3 regions of the Candidatus Thiodiazotropha sp. CDECU1 genome follow, and region 3 is predicted to be linked to each of the others. Evidence: predicted binding sites of a transcription regulator. Region 3 holds the regulator's gene; each other region holds the start of a gene.

Region 1 (7,940 bases), 1.5 Mb from region 3:
GTTCCTCTGCTGATATTCGTCCTGATAGCGTCATTCCTCGCCTGGGGTCTCAAGCGGGACTACGACCCCAGGCATATCCCCTCACCACTGGTGGGTAAGTCGATTCCGGAATTTTTGCTTCCAACCGTGGAGAGCCCCGATACCATGGTGAAATCGAGTGATCTCCAGGGTAAGGTCTATCTCCTCAACGTGTGGGCGACCTGGTGTGTCTCCTGCCGTGCCGAGCACGAAACCCTGGTCCGTCTCTCCCGCTCGGGTAAAATTGATATCATCGGCCTCAACTGGAAAGACGAAAGGGATAAGGCCCAGGTCTGGTTGCGCCAGCTTGGAGATCCCTACAGTGTGAATATATTCGATAAGAAGGGACGCACCGCCATCGACCTGGGGGTGTATGGGGCGCCGGAGACCTTTTTGGTGGACAGCAAGGGTATTATTCATTACAAACATGCAGGCCCGCTGACCATGCAGCTGTTCAATGAGACACTCCTGCCCATGATTGAAGATTTAAAGCGAAAAGGATAAGTACGTGCGAGTGTTTGTATTGACTCTGTTTCTGTTTCTGACTCTCTCTCCCGCAACTCAAGCCACGACCCTGGCGGATTACAGCTTCGATGAGCCGGACAAAGCCGAGGATTTCCGTGCCATCATCGAGGAGATGCGATGCCTGGTATGCCAGAATGAGTCCTTGGCCGGATCCAATGCCGAACTCGCTGTCGACCTGCGAAATGAAATATACGAGATGATGAAGAGTGGTAAGGAGAAGCAGGATATTATCAACTTCATGGTTGCCCGCTACGGGGATTTCGTGCTCTACAGTCCACCTCTCAAACCCACAACCTATCCGATTTGGTTTGGTCCCCTGATCGTATTCCTGGTGGGTGGAGTCGTGCTTTTCCGCATTCTGAAACGTAAAAGCGTTACCCGGGAAACAGAGCTTTCCGTGGAAGAGGAACAACGACTCAATCGCTTGTTAAAACAGTCGACCGACAAAAGAGACGCTGATCAATGACCCTATTCTGGATAATTATCGCCGGGTTCACGCTCCTGGCAATGGGATTTGTCGCATTGCCATTGATGCGTAAACAGGTTGCCAGCGGCATCACATCCGATGAACTCAATCTGGCCGTGTTCAAGCAGCAGCTGGCTGAATTGGATAGTGATCTGGCAGCAGGCATGCTCGACCAGGCCCGTTATGACGCGGCACGCAAGGATCTTGAAAAAGAGCTGCTCTCAGATGTTTCCGAAGAGGCGCAACAGAGTGATAGCAAAAGCTCTGGCCAGGTCATGGCACTATCCGCACTGGCGATACCCCTGGCGGCCCTGGTGATATACCTATTCATCGGTTCCCCCGAGATCATTCAACGCCTGGCCAGTCAGCCAGCAGGCATGCCCACGGCATCCACTCAATCCCCACCTCAGGGCGATTCAATGCAGAATCTGCCGCCGATGGAAGAACTGGTCAAGCGACTTGCCACGAAATTGCAGGAGCAGCCCGACAACCAGGAGGGCTGGGTCATGCTGGGGCGCAGCTACATGGCGATGAACGATGCATCAGCCGCTATCAATGCGTTTGAACGCGCCATGCAGATCAGTGATGAGAATATCGGTCTACTCCTGGCGTACGCCGAAGCCATTGCATCCAATACCGGAAATGACTTTACCGGACGGGCTGCGCCGATGGTGGAAAAGGCGTTCCAGTTGGAACCGGAGAATCCCAATGTGCTATGGATAGCCGGTATACTCGCCTACCAACGTGCCGATTTCCAGGGCGCCCTCGACCGCTGGTCCGCACTGCGGGAGATGTTGAAACCCCAGAGTGCTGAACTCGAATCCGTCAACAGTGCCCTGGATGACGTCCGCTCACAATTGGGACTCCCTGCTGAGGAACCGGCGCTGCCCAGCATCGCTCAGGCCAAAAAACCGGCGCCAGTGAAGGACCCTGCCGCTGCTGGCAAGTCGGTCAAAGTCGAGATTTCACTCTCCCCGGAAATGCGCGATAAGGCAAAACCCGATGACCTGCTGTTCATCTATGCAAAGGCTATGAGTGGCCCCCCCATGCCGTTGGCGGCGGTACGCAAAAGGGTCAGCGACCTGCCCCTTTCCATCAGCCTGGATGACAGCATGGCGATGATGCCACAGATGAAACTCTCCAAATTCTCGGAAGTCTCCGTGGGTGCACGCATATCCCTGTCGGGTAATCCCACCGCACAGAGTGGCGATCTCGAGGGTGAAATCAGCGCTGTCAGCCCGGGCCAGGCGGAAATCGTAAAGGTCGTGATAAATTCGGTTCACCCGTGACCAGAATCAGCTGAGCAAAAAATACCTGCTACAGACTACCCGTTCGAACTGGTGGATAACGGATCAGGATCGATGCCTATCGGCTCGAGCCAGCAGTGGCAAGTGATGAGGTTTTTCTTACATTTTCCTGTTCAAGCTCAACAACTCCGGGATTCTGGTTGATATACTGGCCTAACCAGAAGAAAACTAATATCCTTTCGCGGGTATCTTCCATCAATCGTCTCGGATAGACCCGCGTATTCCGCTGATAGGAGTCAATATGGCCAGTTATTCGACCCACGACATTCGTAATATCGCCCTGGTAGGGCATGCAGGCGCTGGCAAGACCAGTCTGATCGAATCGTTACTGCATAAAAGCAGATCCATTCCCAGTGCTGGCAGCATAGCACGAGGCGACACTGTCTGTGATTACGAAGAGATGGAGAAAGAATTTCAGCACTCTCTCGACATCGCCGTCGTCCATCTCAGCCATGAGGAGAAACAGGTCAACATCATCGACACCCCGGGATACGCTGACTTTCTAGGCCGGGGCATCAGTATCCTTCCAGCGGTCGAGACAGCGGCCGTGGTGGTCAACGCCAGCACGGGTATCGAATCCATCACGATCCAGATGATGGAAGCGGCAAAGCGCAGAAATCTGTGCCGATTCATCATCGTCAATAAGATCGATGCAGATGGGGTCGACTACCAAGAGTTGATGAATAGCCTGCAAGAGACCTTCGGCAAAGAGTGTCTTCCCATCAACCTGCCCGCTGATAACGGGCAAAGGGTCATTGACTGCTTTTTTCAGCCAGGCGGTGATGCAACCGATTTCTCCTCCATATCCCAGGCCCACGACAATATGATCGATCAGGTGGTTGAGGTTGACGAGGAGTTGATGGAACTCTATCTGGAGCAGGGCGAGGCACTGCAACCGGATCAACTTCACGACCCCTTCGAAAAAGCCTTGCGTGAGGGACATCTGATACCTGTCTGCTTCACCTCTGTTGAAAATGGTGCCGGAATCGATGAACTCCTGACCCTGTTTGCACGCCTGATGCCCGACCCGACCGAAGGTAACCCTCCCCCGTTCATGAAAGGCGAAGGTGCGGATTTGCAGCCGGTCGAGGTCTCACCTGATCCTGACAAACATGTTATCGGGCATGTTTTCAAGGTCCTCAATGATCCCTATCGGGGCAAATTGGGGATCTTTCGCGTACACCAGGGAACCCTGGAAACCAATGCTCAACTCTATATCGGTGATGCGCGCAAACCCTTCAAGGTCAATCATCTGTTCAGGTTGCAGGGAAAAGAGCAGGACGAGATGCGTCAGGCCGTTCCCGGGGACATTTGTGCAGTGGCAAGGGTCGAAGATATCCACTTCGATGCCGTGCTGCATGACTCCCATGATGAGGATCACCATCATCTGCGCTCCATCGAGTGTCCACTACCTCTGTTTGGCCTTGCCATCACCACCACCAAACGGGGTGACGAACAGAAACTGAGCGATGCCCTGCACAAGCTGGAAGATGAAGATCCCTGTTTTCATGTCGAACACAATGTCAGTATGAACGAAACCGTGATGCGCGGTCTCGGTGAGATGCATCTTGAAGTGTTGCTGCAGCAAATCAAGAATAAATACGGTGTCGAGGTAGAGACACATCCCCCCAGCATCGCCTATCGCGAGACCATTACCCGCAAAGCCGAGGCAGACTATCGGCACAAAAAGCAGACCGGCGGCGCCGGTCAGTTCGGTGAGGTACATCTGCGCATAGAGCCCCTGGCCCGCGGCGAGGGTTTCGAGTTTGTCAACAAGATCGTCGGTGGTGCGATCCCGGGTCAATTCATCCCCGCTGTCGAAAAGGGTGTGAAACAGGCCATGGAGGAAGGTGCAATCGGCGGTTTTGCGATGCAGGATGTTCGCGTGGTTCTCTATGATGGAAAATACCATGCGGTCGACTCGAAAGAGATCGCCTTTGTCACTGCCGGCAAAAAGGCCTTTCTGGAGGCGGTTGCAAAGGCAGGACCGGTGATATTGGAGCCGATCGTCAACATCTCCATCACTACACCTGACAACTTCATGGGCGACTTGACCGGCGACCTGGCAGGCCGACGGGGACAAATCAGCGGCACCGAATCGGGTCGCAACAATACATTGATCATTAAGGGTCAGGCACCCCTGTCTGAATTGGAGGGGTATGCCACCCATATGAAAGCAATCACCGGTGGCGAAGGTAACTACACCATTGAGTTCAGCCACTACGAGGCAGTGCCCGCCAATGTCCAACAACAACTCAAATCAGCCAATCAAGGATAATAAATTTGATTGATAATTTTTTAATCAATTCCAGAGATAATAATACCCACTTATAGGTAGTCTTTTACGACATAGTAGGTAGACAAAAACCGCCCTGTTCAATTACAAAAACAGGGCGGTTTTTTTGCTTTTCGATTCTGACGAAAAAACTTAAAAACGATAATTATAAAAGTAAAAATATCCAATAAATAGCGCTGTAAAACGAGTTTTGGAAATATTCATTACAAAAACAAAAACAGCACTTATAAGCTATTTATTTGAACATTGAATATTGCAAAATAATTATTCCGTGGAAATGCTTGATCTAGATCAAGGCGGTCATCTTCCCGAATCGTTTTTATAGGCATGTGTAAGCATAATAATGAACAGGGTTTTACTGACTAGATATCAAGTGAAACCATGCAGTCCCCATATAAAATAAAACTTGGGGTTGGGGGAACAGTCGTAACGATCCATTCTGCTATTTGGCTTGCTAAACCTAGGGTGGGAGATTTCATTTGCTAACTTGCCTCTTCTTGCATCTCGATTGCATAGAGGCCTTGCTTTGCTCCTGAAACTCTACCTTTAAGTCAACCCATTAAGGAGGGAGCTATGAATTGCTTCAGTAATGGTCGGTTTACAGCGATACTGGGGAGTGTTGTAACTGGAATCACCCTGCTATTCCAGGTCACAACAGCCGATGCAGCACGACCTTCTGGCGAAATAGGTAAAGATTGGGGTAATCCGAAAGGCCAAGAGTGTATTGAATGTCACTGGCAAGAGGACCCAGGACTGACCATGGAGTGGAACAACAGTCAACATGGTCAGAGCGGTGTCAATTGCCTCGATTGTCATGAGGCCAAAGCGGATGACAAGGACGGTTTCGAGCATGAGGGACAACGCATCTCCATCATTGTCACCCCGAAGGACTGTTCGAAATGTCACTCCGTCGAGTTCGAAGAGATGGATGGCTCTCACCACTCCAAAGGTGGCCAGATACTCGCATCACTCGACAACCTCCTGGGTGAAGTAGTCGGCGGCCCCGCCGCTGTAAATGCCGGCTGCCGCCAATGTCACGGCTCCACGGTCGAAATAGGTGAAGACGGCAGACCGCTACCGACCACCTGGCCAAATACCGGCATCGGACGTATCAATCCGGACGGTTCATCGGGTTCCTGCACCGCCTGTCACGGCCGCCACCGCTTCTCCAAGGCCCAGGCCCGTACCCCAGACACCTGTGGTAAGTGTCATGTGGGTCCCGACCACCCGCAGATCGAGGTCTACAACGAATCCAAGCATGGCATCATCTATCGCGCCAAGGTCGATGAGATGAACATGGAGTCTGACAAGTGGGTCGCCGGTATCGACTACTCCGCCGCCCCCACCTGCGCCACCTGCCACATGAGCGCCGGTGGCAAAGAGGGTAAGACCCATAACGTGGGTGATCGTATCTCCTGGACCCTGCGTCCGCCGATCTCTCAGAAGATCAACCTGGTTCGCCTGGAGAACGGTGATGAGTTCGACGTCAAAGAGGGTAAGAAAATACCCAAGGTCGGTGACAAGGCCAAGGGTTCTACCGTGGTCGAGGTCGTGACCTGGAAGGAGCGTCGCAAGAAGATGCAGGAAGTCTGTAAGGCCTGCCACAGCGACAGCGTCATCAATGGCCACTATAACCAGTTCGACAACGTGGTGGAACTCTACAACGAGAAGTTCGCCAAGCCGATCGCCGCTGTAATGGGCGAGTTGAAAAAGAACGGCTATATCACCAAGGCCCCGTTTGACGACAAGATCGAGTGGACCTGGTGGGAGATCTGGCATCACGAAGGCCGCCGCGCACGTCACGGCGCGTCCATGAGTGGTCCTGACTATACCTGGTGGCACGGTATCTATGATGTGGCCAAGCACACCTACATGAAGTGGATACCTGAGCTGAAAGATGTGGCTATGAAGAAAGACGGCAACACCAAGTTCGCCGACGCCATGCTCGACAAGTACTTCCGTCCGATCGATGGCCATACCTGGTACTTTGAGGGTATGAGCAAAGAGGCCATCGATAAGGTGCGTAAGGGCTTTGAAGAACGCTATGGCAAAGGCGCTCTCAAATAAGATGGTGTAAGCAGTGGTTCAGGCCCCTTCAGGATCTTCCTGGAGGGGCCCTTCAGCAGCCACATATTTTTATATCTCAAACCTTACAACAGAGGTATTACATGCCAGTTTTTTATAAATACCTTATTGCAGCACTGCTCAGCTTAGGGATGGCCCTACCGGCACTGGCAAACAAGAACCCAGACAGATTAATCGAACGGGCGCAGGAGCAGGCAGAAGCTGGGGACCTGTTGGCGGCTCAGTCCACTCTCCAGGAGGTTGTCGAAACCGCCCCCTCCTCCCTGGCCTATACTCGTTTGGGTGGAGTTCATTTACTGCAACAGGCCTACTCCACAGGCATTAAGCATTTTCAACAGGCTATCATGCTCGATCAGTCAAACTCCAAGGCCTTCGTCGGTTTGGCTGTCGCCTACTTGCACATGGGCAGGTACCAGCTTGCCCGGGAGGCGCTGAAACAGGCGGAACAGCTGGATCCCGAGAAAAAACAAGAAATCGAAAAAGTGCTCACATGGTTGAATCAGCGTTCATCACAAGATTATGGGCATTGAGCATGTATTCCATCAGAGGAGATTTTCATGAACAGCAGAAAAACAACGCTACTGGTTATAACAATCAGTCTGCTACTGGGATGGGTTTTAGCCGGGTGCGCCACGCAAACTCAATCAGCAAAGGAATCCAAACCCTCCAAGCAGGCTGCGGCTGAGGCACCTGCTGCTGCGGCAAAAACCTCCGGTATTCGTTCCCCCAGCATGCTGGCAAATACCTGTGCCGGATGCCATGGCACCAACGGCGCCAGCGCCGGGAAGATCATGCCGATCATCGGTGGTATGGAGAAAGAGTACATGCAGCTGGTATTGGAGGAGTTCAAGACAGGTGAACGGGACTCAACCATTATGGGACGCATCGCAAAAGGCTACTCGGATAATGAACTTAAGGCGATTGCCTCCTACCTGGCAAATCAGCCCTGGGTATCCAGCCCGTTCAAGGCCGATCCCAAGCTGGCTGCCATGGGTAAAAAGATTCATGAAAAAAAGTGCAAGACCTGTCATGAGGATGGAGGTCGGGTACAGGAGGATGATGCACCACGTCTGGCTGGACAGTGGCCCGACTACTCCCTGCACTACCTCAAGGATTGCCATAAGAAGGGCAGACGCTGTGCACCACGTAAGATGGGCAAACGTGTGATGAATCTCTCTCAAGAAGAGTTGAAGGCCATGGCCCACTACTACGCCAGTGAAAAATAGTTGCAGGGGAATATTAA
Region 2 (7,940 bases), 1.2 Mb from region 3:
GCGACTAGTCAGCACGCAACTTAAACCACATTATGTTCAGGAAGAAAGAAGTGCATATCACCATACTAAGACACGGCAAACCAGATTTTGAGTGGCAAAGAACTGTAAAAGGGTCTGAATTCAGAAGTCTTGAGCATGCGTATGATACTGCTGGCATTGTTGGAAATCCTCCTGAAGAATCACTTGATTTAGTTAATCAACACAAGTGTATAGTGTGCAGCGATTTGCCGCGCTCTCTTCAATCCGCCAAAGCTCTGGGCGCCGATTCAATACACTTTTCGTCCGCAGCATTCAGAGAGATGAATCTGCCATATTTTGACAACGTACAAATCAAATTACCGCTCAACTATTGGGTACTCCTGCTCCGCAGCTTATGGTTTTTGGGGTTTTCCAAAAATACCGAGTCAATTTCAATAGCTAAAACCCGCGCTAAAAAGGCTTCTGAAAAGCTCATCGAATTAGCAAACGAACATCATAGCGTTCTTTTTGTTGGTCACGGTTTTCTGAATCATTTTGTGGCCAAAGAGCTACGAGGAAACAACTGGTTAGGCCCGCGAAGTCCTGGTAAAAAATATTGGGATTACGGAACTTATGAGTATATTTGAACATATTAGGCATAGCGAGACGGGGGCTCGTTAAATCATATGCGATATCTATTTCTCCTGTTACTGGCGACTGCTTTTTCCTCTCAGACCCATGCGTCCGACATACTGCAACAGAATGATCTTTCCCAACTGGCAGCCCGGGCAAAACAGGAAAGGCTGCCCATTCTACTTATTGTCTCTCAACACCATTGTCCTTTCTGTGTGCGCTTGAAGAAGGAGATTATCCACCCCATGCGGATCAGTGGCGATTACGAAGACAAGGTTGTCATCACGGAGATCCTCCTTGACTCAGCTGAAAATATCCGCGACTTTAAAGGCGCTTCGGTGTCGCCTGGTGCATTTGCGGACTCTTATAGGGTCTGGGTGACGCCAACGCTGCTATTTCTGGATCATACGGGCAGGGAGATTCACAAACGGATGCTGGGTGTGAACACCATTGAGATGTACAGCTATTACCTGGATGCGTCTTTGGCGGCTTCACTAAGAGCCGTGCACACGGGTGATCGAGGCTATGTCCTTACGAATGATGATATCTCAGGCGATGCGCCAGGTTATGATCAACTATACTGAAAAATAGGCCCGCATACTGTTCCGCAACATCCGATTGGCATCTTTAAGTTCCATATCGATCGATTGCTGAAAGAACCCACAAATAATGGCCGTTGATCAGGAATTTGAGAAATATTAGGCTGGAAATGGATAAAGAGACAGGGGCGCTCGTTAATAACAATGAATACGGCGCATTGGAGTCAGGAAAATGATTGAAGAATTATTTGGGGCGATAGATAAAAAAAATGCTAACGCATTTGCAGAGCATTTGACGGATGACTGCATTTTTCGATTCGGAAACCAAAAGCCAGTTGTTGGGAAGGCCAAAGTGGAAGAATATGTAGCGGTATTCTTCGAATCGATTCTTGGAGTTGAACATAAAATCGAAGACGTATGGAGTGCTGATGGGGCGATTGTTTGTCATGGCCTTGTTACATATACGCGTCGGAGTGGAAGCGAGTTAAGTGTTCCCTTTGCCAATGTGTTCAAGATGGCGGGGCGAAGTATCCATGAATACCTGATATTTGCCGACACTTCAGATCTGTATGAGGAATGAATGCAGGATGTCGTGCACTTAAGATGAGCGTTAACAACCTTCATCGATCGTAACTGATTCATACAATTGCTGGACGTAGCATGTGTATATTCGCGGAGTCACTATGAAAGTACGTACGATAGTATTGCTGATTGCAACACACGGTCTTGTTGGCTTAGCAGGGTTCGGTGCTGGAATCTACGCACTGCCCATTCTTACTGCTCCACCTGCCCCCAGTACATCCGAGATAAAGGCAATGTCCACCAATGCCAGCTATACAGCGGAATTCAAGAGAGATCTTGAAGGCAGCGACGTACTGCATTGGGGAGAAGGTACGGTCTCAGTGGGCCCCAAATCCATCACGCTGATGGGAAAGCTTGCGCCTGGCCCGGATTACAAGCTGTATCTTTCACCGGAATTCGTTGAGACCGAATCAGACTTCAATCGCCTGAAGGCCAATATGGTTCGTGTGGGAGACGTCAAGACATTCGAGAATTTCATTGTAAACCTTCCACCAACTATCGACCCGGAGAACTTCAATAGCGTTATCGTCTGGTGCGAGTCATTCGGCCAATTCATAACATCCGCAAAGTACCGATAATGGATACAGCCTTTGCATGCAATCAGTCCAAGCCGACCCCTGCTTTGTAAGCTTCTATACTCAATTTATTGGATGACCGATGGAGGACGCAATGGGTAAAAAACAGGTTTTTCTCTATCCGGGTAACCAAATCGATGTTGAATGGGACCAAAGACTCTGCATTCACATCGGTGAATGCGGATATTCGGAAGGGGAGCTTTTTGTCGCAGGAAGAGATCCCTGGTGTCAACCCGACCTTTCATCCCCCAAAGAAACTATGGAAATCGTGGAGCGGTGCCCAAGTGGCGCACTGGTTTACAAAAACAAAGATGGCCGGATAACCGAAACCGCAGCGTCAGACAACACCGTAACCGTTGTTTATCAGGGCCCCTATTTTTTGAAGGGTGATCTGGCAATAGAGCAATCACCAAGCGATATGCCTGGCACTGAATTCCGGGCTGCATTATGCCGCTGTGGTTTGTCAAAAAACAAGCCGTTTTGTGACAATAGTCATGATGGTCAATTTAAAGACTATGGTGCGGTAGGGGAGACCGGCGAGCCCTTGAAGGAAACCGGTGGAAAATTAAAAGTTACCCCATTAAAAGATGGTCCGCTAATGTTGTCGGGCAATGTCACAATCAAAGCCGGCAGCGGCCGTGCAGCCTGGCAGGGTGATAAAGTGGCCCTGTGTCGTTGTGGTGCTTCTAAAAACAAGCCGTTTTGTGATGGCACGCATAACAGTGTGGATTTTAAAGCTGATTAGGGAAGGTCTGATTAATCCGTCATTCCTGCGAATGCCGGAATCTATGCGCTTGATTTTCCTGGATCCCGGCATGCGCCGGGATGACGGAAAGAGGAATCATCAGAAGTTTCTTAGTTAAAAGGCGTTATGTGTCTTTATTCTTCTGCGAATGAAACGACTCAATTAAACAAAATTTCAATAAATAATCACTAATATGAAGGAGATATACTATGCTTAAAGCACTTGTATTTCATACAGTTGATGATGTAGACCATTGGTTAAATTCACCTAAACGAGAGGAGATATTTAAGGGCGTTTTAGAAGACATTGAGACATTTGTATGTGTCGAAGATCCCAATAAGGTAGGTTTAACCGCTAATATTCTCGACATGGAAAAATTTAATGAACTTATGGCAAGCGAAGAAGGTGCTGCAGCCATGAAGCATGATGGTGTGCATGCAGACACCGTGCAGCTCTTTCTTAAATCTTAGCTGTACATAACTAATGATAACGAGACAGATGGTCTTGTTAAAAAACTGTTAAATTTCTGTGAGTCTCAGCTGATAAAGAGATATTTGATCGAGAATCGGTGGAATATTTCGTTTGCGGCTATCCTCAATCAGTACGACTATTGCAATGTGGTAAGCCGGGCAATAAGTTCCGGAAAGAGATAGACCACCACAATCATCCCCGGAATAACATAAAAATAGACCCGCATACTGTTCCGCAGCAACCGATTGGCATCTTTAAGTTCCATAAAGTGATCGACAATCATGCGCCCCTTGTAGGCCACGGTGAAGGTGATCACCAGGATCAACACCAACCCCTGATCAGGTGACTCGGCAATCGCAGCGCTGAGCAGGGTCAATCCCATCAACACCAGCCAAATGAAATCAACGGATTTAGGGTTGAACACCTTTCGTCTCCAATCAACGTAGAACATAGAGCAGGGGGAATATGACAATCCACGCCAGATCGATCATATGCCAGTAGACGGCAACGGCCTCCAGGCCGCTGTGGTTATGCTGGGTGATACCACCCATCCTGATTCCCATAATAGCCCATAATATTGCGCCGCTCCCCCAACCGACATGGAGCAGATGGTTGAAGGTGGTGTAGTAGTAGACGGTAAAGAAGATATCCGTATCGGTCGCCAGCCCCCGTTCACTGTTCCAATGATACTCGTAGAACTTGATGATCAGGTAGAGCACTCCCATGGCGACGGCCGACCAGAGCCAGCGCTGGCACATATCGACCTGGCCGATCCTGATCGATTTGATCGCCTTGATGACGAAATAGCTGCTGGAGAGCAGCACCAGGGTATTCAAGACGCCTGCGGTGGTATTCAGCTGCAGGGGTCCTGCGGCGAAAAACTCGGGATTGTGGACCTTGGCCAGGAAATAGACGATGAACATCAATGCGAACTCGGTCATTTCCGAGAGAATCCCTACCCAGATAGCCATATTGCCGGGTATATGGTGTTTTACCGGTATGACTGCCTGTGCTGTGGGAGCTATGGGATCAGGCATGAGAGGATTGATATCGGAAACGGAATCCGCTTGGACCTTTGGATAGTGTGATGGCTCATTGTCCGTCCGTCCGGCGATAGCGCTTTGACAAGGATCAAATGACTGTTTCTCTACTGAATTAAAGCCCAGCCAAACCCCATACACAGCTTGATATTCATCAAGGTGAAGAATCGCTCCTGTTTTAGCATGGGACAGGTGAATTTTTTATAGGAGCACTGAGGCAGGTGCAGGCCCAGGCAACAATCGAATCGAATCGGTATCCCCCGGGAGATTTGGCGATCTGGGTCTTCATACTGGCTGAACTGGCTGCATTTGCCGCGTTTTTCGCGGCCTATGCTTTTACCCGTATGCAAAATGTGGAAATGTTCAACCACTACCAGGGCACCCTGGACAGCGATGCGGCTCTGATCAACACATTCGCCTTGATCACCAGCAGCTATTTCGTTGTCAGGGCGGTGGCTTCCATTCGTGAAGATGACAGTAGCGGGTGTGTACGTTGGCTGTTGGCGGCATTGGTCATGGGGGTACTCTTCCTGATGGTGAAGGGGCATGAGTATGTCCACCATATCGATGCGGGTATCAGGCTGAGTACAAACACTTTCTATATGTTCTATCTGTCACTGACCTTTTTTCATTTCATGCATGTCATCATGGGCATGGTGATCCTTGCCGCTGTGGCGGTGAAGGCCAACAGGGGAGGGTACAGCGACAGGGAACATACAGGGGTTGAAACAGGCGCTTCTTATTGGCACATGGTCGACCTGGTCTGGCTGATCCTGTTTCCCCTGGTCTACATCATGAGATGAACGGCAATGATTAGACGCACAGTTTTTGGTATCCGTGCCTGTACCTGGGTGTGGCTGATCATGATGTGTATGACACTGGCAACCTACCTGATTGGTCGATATGGCCTGGGTGGGCTGGGTGTTTCGCTGACAGTATTGGCTTTTGCCCTGATAAAGGGGCAGATGGTGGGTGACTACTTTATGGGTCTGAAACAGATCAAGGGCTTCTGGCGCTGGCCGATCAGTCTTTGGTTGTTTCTGCCCGGTGGTTTGATCGGTGTCGCCTTTACTCTTGTCGGATGAGGAAATATCGATGGAAAAACCTGTAGTAGTGACCACTCGGAATATTGACCCGTCACTCCCGTTCTATAAGCCCCAGGCACAGGAGATCGAACTCTTCGAGTATGCCTATAAACATCAGTTGCCATTGCTGATCAAGGGCCCGACCGGTTGTGGCAAAACCCGCTTTATCAACTATATGGCTGCCAAACTCAACCGGCCTGTCTACACGGTGGCCTGTCACGATGATCTGAGTGCGGCGGACCTGGTTGGGCGGCATCTGATCGGGGAGGGCGGCACCTACTGGTCGGATGGCCCGCTGACCCGGGCTGTCAGGGAGGGCGCCATCTGCTACCTGGATGAGGTGGTCGAGGCGAGAAAGGACACCACCGTGGTGCTCCATCCGCTGACCGACGACCGGCGTATCCTGCCCCTGGAACGGACCGGGGAGATCCTCAAGGCGCCGCCGGATTTCATGCTGGTTGTCTCCTATAACCCCGGCTATCAGAACCTGCTGAAAGGCATGAAGCCGAGCACCAAGCAGCGTTTCGTGGCACTCCGGTTCGAGTTTCCGTCACCGGAGCTGGAACATGAAATCCTAATCGGCGAGACCGGCATCGAGAGTGACATGGCCCGGCAACTGGTACGTTTGGCAAATGCCATGCGGGCCCTCAAGGATCACGACCTGGAGGAGGCGGCCTCTACCAGACTGCTGGTATACGCGGCCACGTTGATACTGGGCGGGTACGAGCCTGTCGAGGCCTGCCGTGCCGCCCTGGTGGAACCGTTGACTGATGACCTGGAAACCGCGGCAGCCTTGATGGAGGTCGTCTATGCCACAATCGGGCAGTGACAATTTTCCCCAGGATCCACCGGGCACAGGCATGGCTGTCACCGCGGAATCTCTCTATCTGGCAAATTTGCTGCTGATACCGGGTATCGCGTTTGTCATACTGATGGTCATCTATTTCAAGCAGTCAAAATCCTTACCACCACTCGCACGATCACACCTTGAACAAACCGTCTCAGCCTCTCTCTGGGCGGGGGTGCTGTTGGTGATTGTCAATCTGGTTATTCTACTGCTTGGCGGTTATGACGGCGCCTATACCTGGATGGTGGTCATCATCTACTTCACGGTCTGCCACTCCAGCCTGATTCTCATCGGCATGCTGGGCCTCGCCAAGGCGATGGCGGGTAAATGTTTCCGTTACCCACTTATCGGCCGGGTATTGCCCGAGGCGTGCCGGGGTATGGCCTGATGATCATCAACCCGATCGAGTCACCCGGAGGCTAGGCGATGGAAGAGAGGATCGGCGAACTCTGGCACCGACTGATCACCCGCCTGGCTCAGGACCGTTATCCGCAGGCTGCGGCGCGTCTGACCGATCTCAACCATACCCTGGGTATTCTGTTTCGCGCCTTTGGCGGTGACGGCGGACTGCGGGTCGAAGCTGCCGGGGCCACCGAACACCATGCCAGACGGGGCATGTTGCAGCGTGTGGCGGGCAGTGCAACACGGATAGAGCTGGCCTGGCGTGACGAACATGCCTTGCGCTTGCCGGAAGTCATCGATCTCTTTCCCCAGCACTCGTTGAACCGGGATCTCTATTTCTGGCTGGCGGCATTGGCCGCCTGTGATCAGGGTGAAAGAGGCCCCTGGTTGCTGAAGAACCAGCAGTTGACGAAGCGGGCGCTGGAAAGATATCCGGGCATGGTGGCGCGATATGAACGCTTGCAGGCCGCGCACCTGACTCAACGTCCGGATCCGGAAAAAATGCGGGAGGATGAAGCGGCACAGGAGCAGGCCATCAGGGGCGCACTCATCAACCCTGGCAGCATGCCGCATCTGCCGCCAGCCGGCCGCGCGCCCTGGCCGGTACCATTGTGGTTGCATCCGTCTCCCCCCGGATGGGTTCAGGGGGGTGATGCCGGTGATCAGGAGAATGGGTCTGCCGGTGAATCGAAGGCACTGGACGATGGGCGCAGTCGTCGTGGAGAGCGCAGGGAGATGCCCGAAGCGGATGGGGGATTGATCACCATCCGTATGGAGAACATTCTTAGCTGGGGAGAGTTTGCCAAGGTCGACAGAGGGGCCGAGGAGAATGATGATCTGGACGAGGCCATGCAAGCGGCGGAGCAGATGGAACAATTCAGCGTAACCCGGGATGGGAAGTCTGTCGCATCGAAGTTGAGGTTCGATCTCGATCTACCGTCCGAGGCCTGTGACGATGAGATCGTAGCACAAGGCATGCTGCTGCCGGAGTGGGACTGGAAACGCCAGGTCATGCAGGAGGATCACTGCCGTATCATGACCCTGCAGGCTCAGGATGCCCCGC
Region 3 (7,940 bases):
TTCGCCTTATCGAAGGAGGATTTGTAGATGAACGGGATACCAAGGGCCTGGGTCAGCTGTTGCAACTCCCCTGCCGTATCCAGGGCCAACTGCTCACTCTCGATGACACAGGGACCTGCGATCAGGAACAGCGGCCGATCCAGTCCAACCTGGAAGTCGCATAGCTTCATGCCTTGCTGTCCCGATGCTTTCTCGCCGCCTCGATGAAACCGGAAAAGAGCGGATGGCCATAGCGCGGGGTCGAGGTAAACTCCGGATGGAACTGGCAGGCCACGAACCAGGGATGATCCGGGATCTCCACAATCTCCACCAAGCGTCCATCAACTGAACGGCCCGATACCTTCATCCCGGAAGTGACAATATTATCCAGATAGCTGTTGTTGAACTCGTAACGGTGGCGATGGCGCTCGGTGATGATCTCCTCGCCATACAGCTGGTAGGGCTTGCTATCGGACTCCAGACGACACTGCTGCCCACCCAGGCGCATGGTTCCACCCAGATCCGACTCCTCGGTACGTTTCTCAACCTTGCCGTCCGCATTCAACCACTCAGTGATCAGCCCGATGACCGGGTGTGGTGTGTCGCGCTTGAACTCGGTACTGTGGGCACCCTCCAACCCGGCCACATGACGGGCAAACTCAATCACTGCAACCTGCATCCCGAGACAGATCCCCAGATAGGGAATGCCATTTTCACGGGCATATTGAACTGCCGCAATCTTGCCCTCAACACCACGATTACCGAAACCGCCGGGCACCAGGATGGCATCCATCCCCTCCAGGCTATCAAGCCCGCTCTTCTCCAGCTGTTCCGAATCAACATAGTGAATCACCACCCGGTTGCCGGTATGGACTCCAGCATGTACCAAGGCTTCAGAGAGGGATTTATAGGCCTCCGTAAGATGCACATATTTCCCCACCATGGCGATCTTGACCTCTTCGGCCAGGTTATCGAGACCCTCCAGGAACGCCTCCCATTCAGACAGGTCTGCCGGTGGCAGGTCCAGGTTGAAACGCTGATTGACCAGTTCGTCCATCTCCTGGGCATGCAGCAGCACTGGAATACGATAGATAGAGTCTGCGTCTACTGCGGATATAACCGCCTTTTCCGGTACATTGGTGAAAAGCGCAATCTTTTTGCGTTCGGTTTCAGGCAGGGGCCGCTCGGAACGGCACACCAGAATATCGGGTTGGATACCGATGGAGCGCAACTCTTTGACCGAGTGCTGTGTCGGCTTGGTCTTAATCTCGCCGGATGCCTTGATATAGGGCACCAGAGTCAGATGCATGAACATCACCCGTTGCGGCCCCAACTCCACACCCATCTGACGGATCGCCTCCAGAAAGGGCAGTGACTCGATGTCACCCACCGTGCCACCGATCTCCACCAGGCAGATATCCTTATCATCAGCACCCAGCAAGACACTCTCTTTGATCTGATTGGTGATATGGGGAATCACCTGCACAGTACCTCCCAGATACTCTCCCTTGCGCTCCTTACGAATCACGCTGTCGTAGATCTGGCCGGTAGTGAAGTTATTGTTCCGCCCCATGGTACTGCGGATGAAACGCTCATAGTGCCCAAGATCGAGGTCGGTCTCGGCCCCGTCATCGGTAACGAAAACCTCGCCATGCTGGAATGGACTCATGGTACCCGGATCAACGTTGATGTAGGGATCGAGCTTGATCATGGTGACATCGAGCCCGCGGGCCTCGAGCAGTGCAGCCAGGGAAGCGGATGCGATTCCTTTACCAAGGGAGGAGACAACACCGCCCGTAATGAATATAAATCTAGTCATGAAGCTTCTAGTTAATGCGCTGGAAAAGGGAAAACGGACGGAAGGAAACAGTAACAGATCAGACCGCCTCTCTCAATCGCATTAATAGTGAGCTAATGCGACATAACTCTTGCAATAGTCTCATAAGGACATTTTATTTAAGCGCCCTAGGGTCTATAATCGATTGGCGATTTTCGCAATAACAACCACAGAGACCAGTTGGCTGTTACTCGGTGTGACTAAGCCGAACAGAACAAGGATTCTTGATATTAGCCACTAACCATTTATCAATGCGTAACGACCAACTACTTGTTTCCATTAGAAAAAGTAGTCAATAAAAAATCAATCTTAATTATATGAGGAAGAAAGCATGATTAAATTTGCTAAGGTCCTGAGCGTCGCTGCTCTCGTTGCTGTCTCCACAACCGCATCAGCATGGTGGGGCGGTCCCGGCTATGGTAACCGTGGCTGGAACAACGATGGCTGGGGCGACGGCTGGGGCGATGGTTCCGGCGACTTCAGCTTTGGTATGAGTGGCAGTGGGCGTGGTTCCGGCTATGGCCGTGGCAATAACTACTATCGCGACTACGGTGGTTACGGTCCTTACGGCTATGGCGCGCCATATGGCTATGGTGGTGCCCCGTATGGCTATGGTGGTGCCCCGTATGGCGCCCCATACGGTGGTGCTGCACCTTATGGCTACCCACCTGCAGCCCCGGCTGCGCCTGCTGCACCCGCTAAATAAGCGATCAGCCAGGAGCACTAAAAAAGTCGGCCACATGGCCGACTTTTTTTATTGGATATGATCTAAGATAATAAAAATCCTAAAATTACTTGATCCGGATCAAGAACATCTGGAAAAATAGGAGGGGAGAAATCCCTAAAAGAGTGCACCTTGAGTTGGAGCGGTTCCTTGACGAATAGAAAAGTTGTTTCATTTGAAAATATCAAGGTCGCCTGCAAAAACTGCAGTCTTTCGACCCTTTGCCTCCCCATGGGACTCACCCCTGAAGACATAGAACGCCTGGACTCCATTATCAAGCGAGGTCGCCCCTATCATCGCGGTGATCATCTCTATCGGGGTGGCGACAAGTTCCATAGCCTCAGAGTCATCACCAGTGGCTCGGTCAAAACCTATTCACCCAATGAAGATGGCGGTGAACAGGTACTTGGGTTTCACCTGCCGGGGGAACTGATTGGTTTGGACGCCATTCAGGACGACAACCATAACTGCTCTGCAATCGCCCTTGAGACCACCGCTGTCTGCGAGATCCCCTTCTCTCAACTGGAATCCCTGAGTTCCATCATGCCGAGCCTGCAGCATCAGATGTATCGCCTGCTCAGCCGCGAGATCGGCCAGGAGACAGAGATGCTGACCCTGCTGGGCAAAAAGAGTGCAGAGGAGAGGCTCGCCACCTTCCTGCTCAGCTTTTCCGAACGTTTCAAACAGCGCGGATTCTCAGCCAGTGATTTTTTTCTCAGTATGTCACGCCACGAAATCGGCAACTATTTGGGGCTTGCGGTAGAGACAGTCAGCCGATTGTTCACCCGCTTCCAGGACGAGAGCCTGCTGCAGGTGGAGAGAAAGCATGTGCAACTGCTGGACATCCCCCGCCTGTACGAGATCGTCCAGGGTACAGACCGGGCTAAGTCGACTCAGTCCCGAATCTAATGCTTTTTTAACCAGACACAAGACTCACCCATGGCATCCAACTGCAACTGATGGGCTTCGAGTTCCTGCTGATTTGCATGAACGACCTTCAACGCCGGCCTGTTCGACGGCAAACGTTGGATAGTGTCAGCTGAGTTATCGCCAAATTCATCGGTGGCGACACCATCCAATACCAGTGAAGCCTGCCCTCCTGTCATCATCAGGTAGACATCGGCCAGTATCTCGGCATCCAGAAGCGCGCCATGCAACTCTCTGTGAGAATTATCGATATCGTAGCGTTTGCACAGGGCGTCAAGGCTGTTTCTCTGGCCCGGGTGCATCTTTTTCGCCATCACCAGGGTATCGGTGACTGCGCAGAGTCCATCGATTCTCGCAAGGCTCTGCATAAGACCTAATTCATGGTCGAGAAAACCAACATCGAAGGGGGCATTATGGATGATCAGCTCCGCCCCACTCACATAATCGATGAAGTCCTGCGCCACATCGCCAAACCTGGGCTTATCCTCCAGAAACTCGTTGGTGATGCCGTGCACCTCTATGGCTGCGAAATCGATCTCCCGATCTGGCTGCAGATATTGATGGAAGTTATTTCCGGTCAACCTGCGATCAACCATCTCCACACAACCGATTTCGATGATCCTGTGGCCCTGCTCCGGTTCCAGTCCCGTGGTTTCCGTGTCCAGTACTATTTGTCGCATCAGTTCAAAATTTCCTCGATCCCCCGGTTGGCCAGATCATCCGCCAGCTCATTCTCCGGATGGCCGGAGTGACCTTTGACCCAGGCCCACTCTACCTGATGGCGTTTCACCTCCGCATCCAGCATCTGCCACAGATCCGCATTCTTGACCGGTTTTCTGGCCGTCGTTTTCCAACCATTCCGTTTCCAATTGTGGATCCATTGGGTGATGCCATTTTTGACATACTGGGAATCGGTGGTCACCCTCACCCGGCTTTTCTTCGTCAGGCTCTGCAAACCCCGGATGACGGCCAACAACTCCATGCGGTTGTTGGTGGTCTCAGGCTCACCGCCGAACAGCTGTTTTTCATGTCGGCCATAGCGTAAGAAAACCCCCCAGCCCCCGGGGCCGGGATTCCCGCGACAGGCGCCATCACTATATATTTCTACAACTTGAGCCATCTGAATTTCTCATCGTGGGTTCTGCTGCGGTGGGCAGGACCCGTTTTTTCACCCGCCATTTTGAGCGCAGCGGTGTCACGATAACCTCCCGCTTGACCGCGAGTATGACATATACACCAGCAAGCCTTGGATAGATCTTTTCCCCAATCCCCTCCATGAAGGCGAGTCTCTGCATAATGGGCAGGTGGGATACCGGGGGTCGGTAGTGAAGATAGACCACCTCTTCCAACTCAAAGCCAAGCAATGAGAACCAGTCCTGGATCCGCTTCCCGCTGAAGAAGTGCCCGCACCAGGGAACAGAGGTGGAACGCAGGTGCAACAGACGCCACAGGCCCCATTGACTCCAGGGATTGAAACCACTCAGCAGCACCTTACCCTGAGGGATCAACACACGTTCCACCTCCCGCAGGACTTGATGGGGATCGGCAGCAAAATCGAGGGTATGGGGCAACACCATCCCATCCACACTGTCGCTGGCAAAGGGCAGGCGATGGCTTTGGGCTCGCAGACCTACCCCCGAGCTATCCCCCCCGATCCCCATGACAACCCGGTTGCGGGCCGGACTCTGCTTGAGTAAATCCTGATTGTCATAGGGGAGCCCCAGCTGCACCACATGGTAGCCAAACAGGGTGGCAACCCGGGAATCCAGACACTCTGCCTCCTGCTCAGCCAATAGCCTGCCCAAATCACTCGCAAACCAGTTTTGTAGTTGTTTCTGCTGACAAGATCCCAAATTCAACGACTTATTGTCTCTCATTGTTAAGGTATCTACTTTGCTACCGACACTACTGTCAGGTAATCTGTGCAGTCCGGTACGCCTCAATAGAGGCATCAGGTTATCAGGAGGTATGCCCGAATGGCAGTCAGCTACGGGTTACCACGCAATATGGAGCACCAGCCATGGAAATGATACGCGGCTCTGATACTATTTTCCTCCGATATAGAGTATGCCTACAACAAGCCTTAACAATTCGATGCGGTATTTCAAGATTCCCCTGCGTATTATGAACCTATTCGCCATCTGTCTCCTCGCTGCCTGTCAAAGCCTGCCCAACGGCGGCGCTACAAGTGCGCTGCAGCAAGTAGAACTCACCCCGGCTGTGACGCAAACGCTGCAGACACAGCCGAGCGCACAAGAGAGTGCCATCACAAGTGAGCGGCTGCCGGATGTGGCCGAGGAGTTGCAGACTACTGTCACAGAACTGACACTCCCGGAAAAGCCTGCCGATCTCTGGAGCCGGATGTTGGATGGTTATCGACTGACCTTTCCCCACAATTCCAGAATCGAGCGGGAATTGAACTGGTACAGCAAGAATCCGGGGTATATTCAGCGTATCCAGGAACGCTCCCAACCCTATCTCCATTTTATTATGCAGGAGATTGAAAAGCGGGATATCCCCAGTGAGATTGCTCTGTTGCCAGCCGTTGAGAGCGCCTATCGGCCATTTGCCTACTCACCGGGCCGCGCTGCCGGTATGTGGCAGTTTATCCCCTCCACCGGCCGCTATTTTGGCTTGAAGCAGAACTGGTGGTATGACGGACGCAGGGACATCGTGGCGTCTACCCATGCCGCATTGGACTATCTGCAGTCCCTCAGCCGGCAGTTCGACAATGACTGGGAACTGGCGCTTGCCGCCTACAACTCTGGGGCTGGAACGGTTCGCAGTGCGATTAGACGCAATAAAAAACGTGGCAAGCCAACCGATTACTGGTCCCTGAAATTACCTGACGAGACCAGCGCCTATGTGCCCCGCTTGCTGGCGTTGGCTGAGATTTTCAGAAATCCCCAGTACTATGCGATCACCCTGACACCCATCGCTGATGAACCCTATTTCACCACCGTCGACATTCAATCTCAGCTCGATCTCGCCCTGGCGGCAGAGATGGCGGAGTTGTCCATTCAGGATCTCTATCTCCTCAACCCCGGCCTGAATCGATGGGCTACCGATCCGGATGGCCCCCACAAACTCAGTCTGCCGCTGGACAAGGTTGAAACCTTTCTCGAAAAGCTGGCGGCACTGCCCGTGGAAGAGCGACTGACATGGAAACGCTATAAGATCAAACAGGGTGATGCACTGAGCGTCATCGCCAGAAAACATGGCACCACCACTAAAGTCCTGAGACAGATAAACAAACTCAAGGGCAACAGAATCCGTGCAGGGAAGCACCTGTTGATCCCAGTCTCCAGTAAAGGCCTCAGTCAATACACCTTCAGCGCCGGGCAACGCAAGGCGGCAATCCAGAACAGATCCCGGAGTGGCAACAAACGAAGCTATATCGTGAAGCCGGGGGATAGTTTGTGGAAGATTGCCAAGGCCCACTCAGTCAATCATCGAAAACTCGCGGCATGGAATGGAATGGCCCCGGGGGACCCCCTAAAACCGGGGCAAAAACTTGTGATATGGGTAAAGAAAGCCCAATCTTCCGAACTCTCCCTTCTCAATCTTCAGCCATCGGGTACCCAGAGCAGGCTGCACTATCGAGTCAGACGCGGTGACTCTCTATCCCGTATCGCTCAGCGTTTCAAGGTGTCTGTTGCCGACCTCAAACGCTGGAATACGCTTGATAGTAAATATCTCCAGCCTGGTCAAAGACTTAAACTCTATGTCGACGTGACAGAACAGACCCTCTAAGGATATCCGGCCGGGCCATCCCCAAACCTTGTGACAGCGACCCCTGATTGACCTACATCAATAAACAGGCCTAATTAATTGACAGCCTACTGTCCCTATTCGAGTATCCACAAGATTAGTAGTATTTTTTGAGGCGGGTTCAATGAGTGATGAATGTCATTTAAGAGAAGGTGTTGAACTGAATCTGGCAGATGTGGAAAAGATTGCCATGGGGCTGAAATCACTGGCCAGCTATTCAATGCTCGCCTACGAGCACGATGACGATCCGGAAGACCTGGACGAGATCGTCCAAGAGGGGCTGGATGCCATCGATCGTTTGTTCAATTGCTGAAATAACCTGATTCCGTTCGAACTTTCATCCGCCACCGACGAGACAGCGGCGGCGGCGGTCAGGCGTGTCAAAGGATAATCCAGGCTGCAACACCTAGCCAAAGCATTCCCTTCGCAAGGAAGAACAGAAAACTGACTGCCGTCAACTGCCGCAGCCAATTCGGTAGCGTGGCAAGACGCTTTTGAATCGATCTCGTCAATTCACTGGTTGTCACTCTTCTCTCCCGGGCTGATTCTGCGTAGGGGACGATTTGATCCCATGCCACTCTGTGATTCCTGTCCTAATTGTAGAAGCACTCTGGTGATTTGCATATTAGATTACACCAACCAAGTTATTAGTTTTTATCTATTGGTGGCAACCGGAGGTCAGCGACGACTTTCTGCTATCCG

What was found. The regulator FNR, encoded in region 3, switches genes on or off when oxygen is low (the NO sensors DNR and NnrR bind a similar motif). The targets are predictions, from matches to a motif close to TTGATNTANATCAA.
Region 1: a site for FNR is predicted at 4,894-4,907, ahead of R2K28_RS08960 (multiheme c-type cytochrome). Genes of this name have one in related genera too.
Region 2: a site for FNR is predicted at 4,688-4,701, ahead of R2K28_RS10285 (cytochrome c oxidase subunit 3 family protein). Genes of this name have one in related genera too.

The regions. Positions count from the first base shown of each region.
Region 1 covers NZ_OY734020.1:1,967,825-1,975,764, reverse strand. The annotation lists gene R2K28_RS08980 (DsbE family thiol:disulfide interchange protein) at 1-522, shown strand, start outside; gene R2K28_RS08975 (cytochrome c-type biogenesis protein) at 527-1,009, shown strand; gene ccmI (c-type cytochrome biogenesis protein CcmI) at 1,006-2,298, shown strand; gene fusA (elongation factor G) at 2,558-4,594, shown strand; gene R2K28_RS08960 (multiheme c-type cytochrome) at 5,186-6,679, shown strand; gene R2K28_RS08955 (tetratricopeptide repeat protein) at 6,781-7,227, shown strand; gene R2K28_RS08950 (c-type cytochrome) at 7,255-7,923, shown strand.
Region 2 covers NZ_OY734020.1:2,271,606-2,279,545, reverse strand. The annotation lists gene R2K28_RS10325 (histidine phosphatase family protein) at 51-605, shown strand; gene R2K28_RS10320 (thioredoxin family protein) at 645-1,175, shown strand; gene R2K28_RS10315 (nuclear transport factor 2 family protein) at 1,363-1,710, shown strand; gene R2K28_RS10310 (DM13 domain-containing protein) at 1,814-2,290, shown strand; gene R2K28_RS10305 (CDGSH iron-sulfur domain-containing protein) at 2,382-3,032, shown strand; gene R2K28_RS10300 (hypothetical protein) at 3,242-3,502, shown strand; gene R2K28_RS10295 (cytochrome C oxidase subunit IV family protein) at 3,640-3,927, opposite strand; gene R2K28_RS10290 (cytochrome c oxidase subunit 3 family protein) at 3,941-4,540, opposite strand; gene R2K28_RS10285 (cytochrome c oxidase subunit 3 family protein) at 4,765-5,346, shown strand; gene R2K28_RS10280 (cytochrome C oxidase subunit IV family protein) at 5,353-5,628, shown strand; gene R2K28_RS10275 (CbbQ/NirQ/NorQ/GpvN family protein) at 5,639-6,457, shown strand; gene R2K28_RS10270 (hypothetical protein) at 6,438-6,863, shown strand; gene R2K28_RS10265 (nitric oxide reductase activation protein NorD) at 6,902-7,940, shown strand, end outside.
Region 3 covers NZ_OY734020.1:3,509,930-3,517,869, forward strand. The annotation lists gene kdsA (3-deoxy-8-phosphooctulonate synthase) at 1-170, opposite strand, end outside; gene R2K28_RS15975 (CTP synthase) at 167-1,798, opposite strand; gene R2K28_RS15980 (sulfur globule family protein) at 2,148-2,522, shown strand; gene fnr (fumarate/nitrate reduction transcriptional regulator Fnr) at 2,691-3,449, shown strand; gene dnaQ (DNA polymerase III subunit epsilon) at 3,446-4,147, opposite strand; gene rnhA (ribonuclease HI) at 4,147-4,587, opposite strand; gene R2K28_RS16000 (class I SAM-dependent methyltransferase) at 4,562-5,344, opposite strand; gene R2K28_RS16005 (lytic transglycosylase) at 5,535-7,220, shown strand; gene R2K28_RS16010 (ribonuclease H) at 7,363-7,551, shown strand; gene R2K28_RS16015 (hypothetical protein) at 7,619-7,816, opposite strand.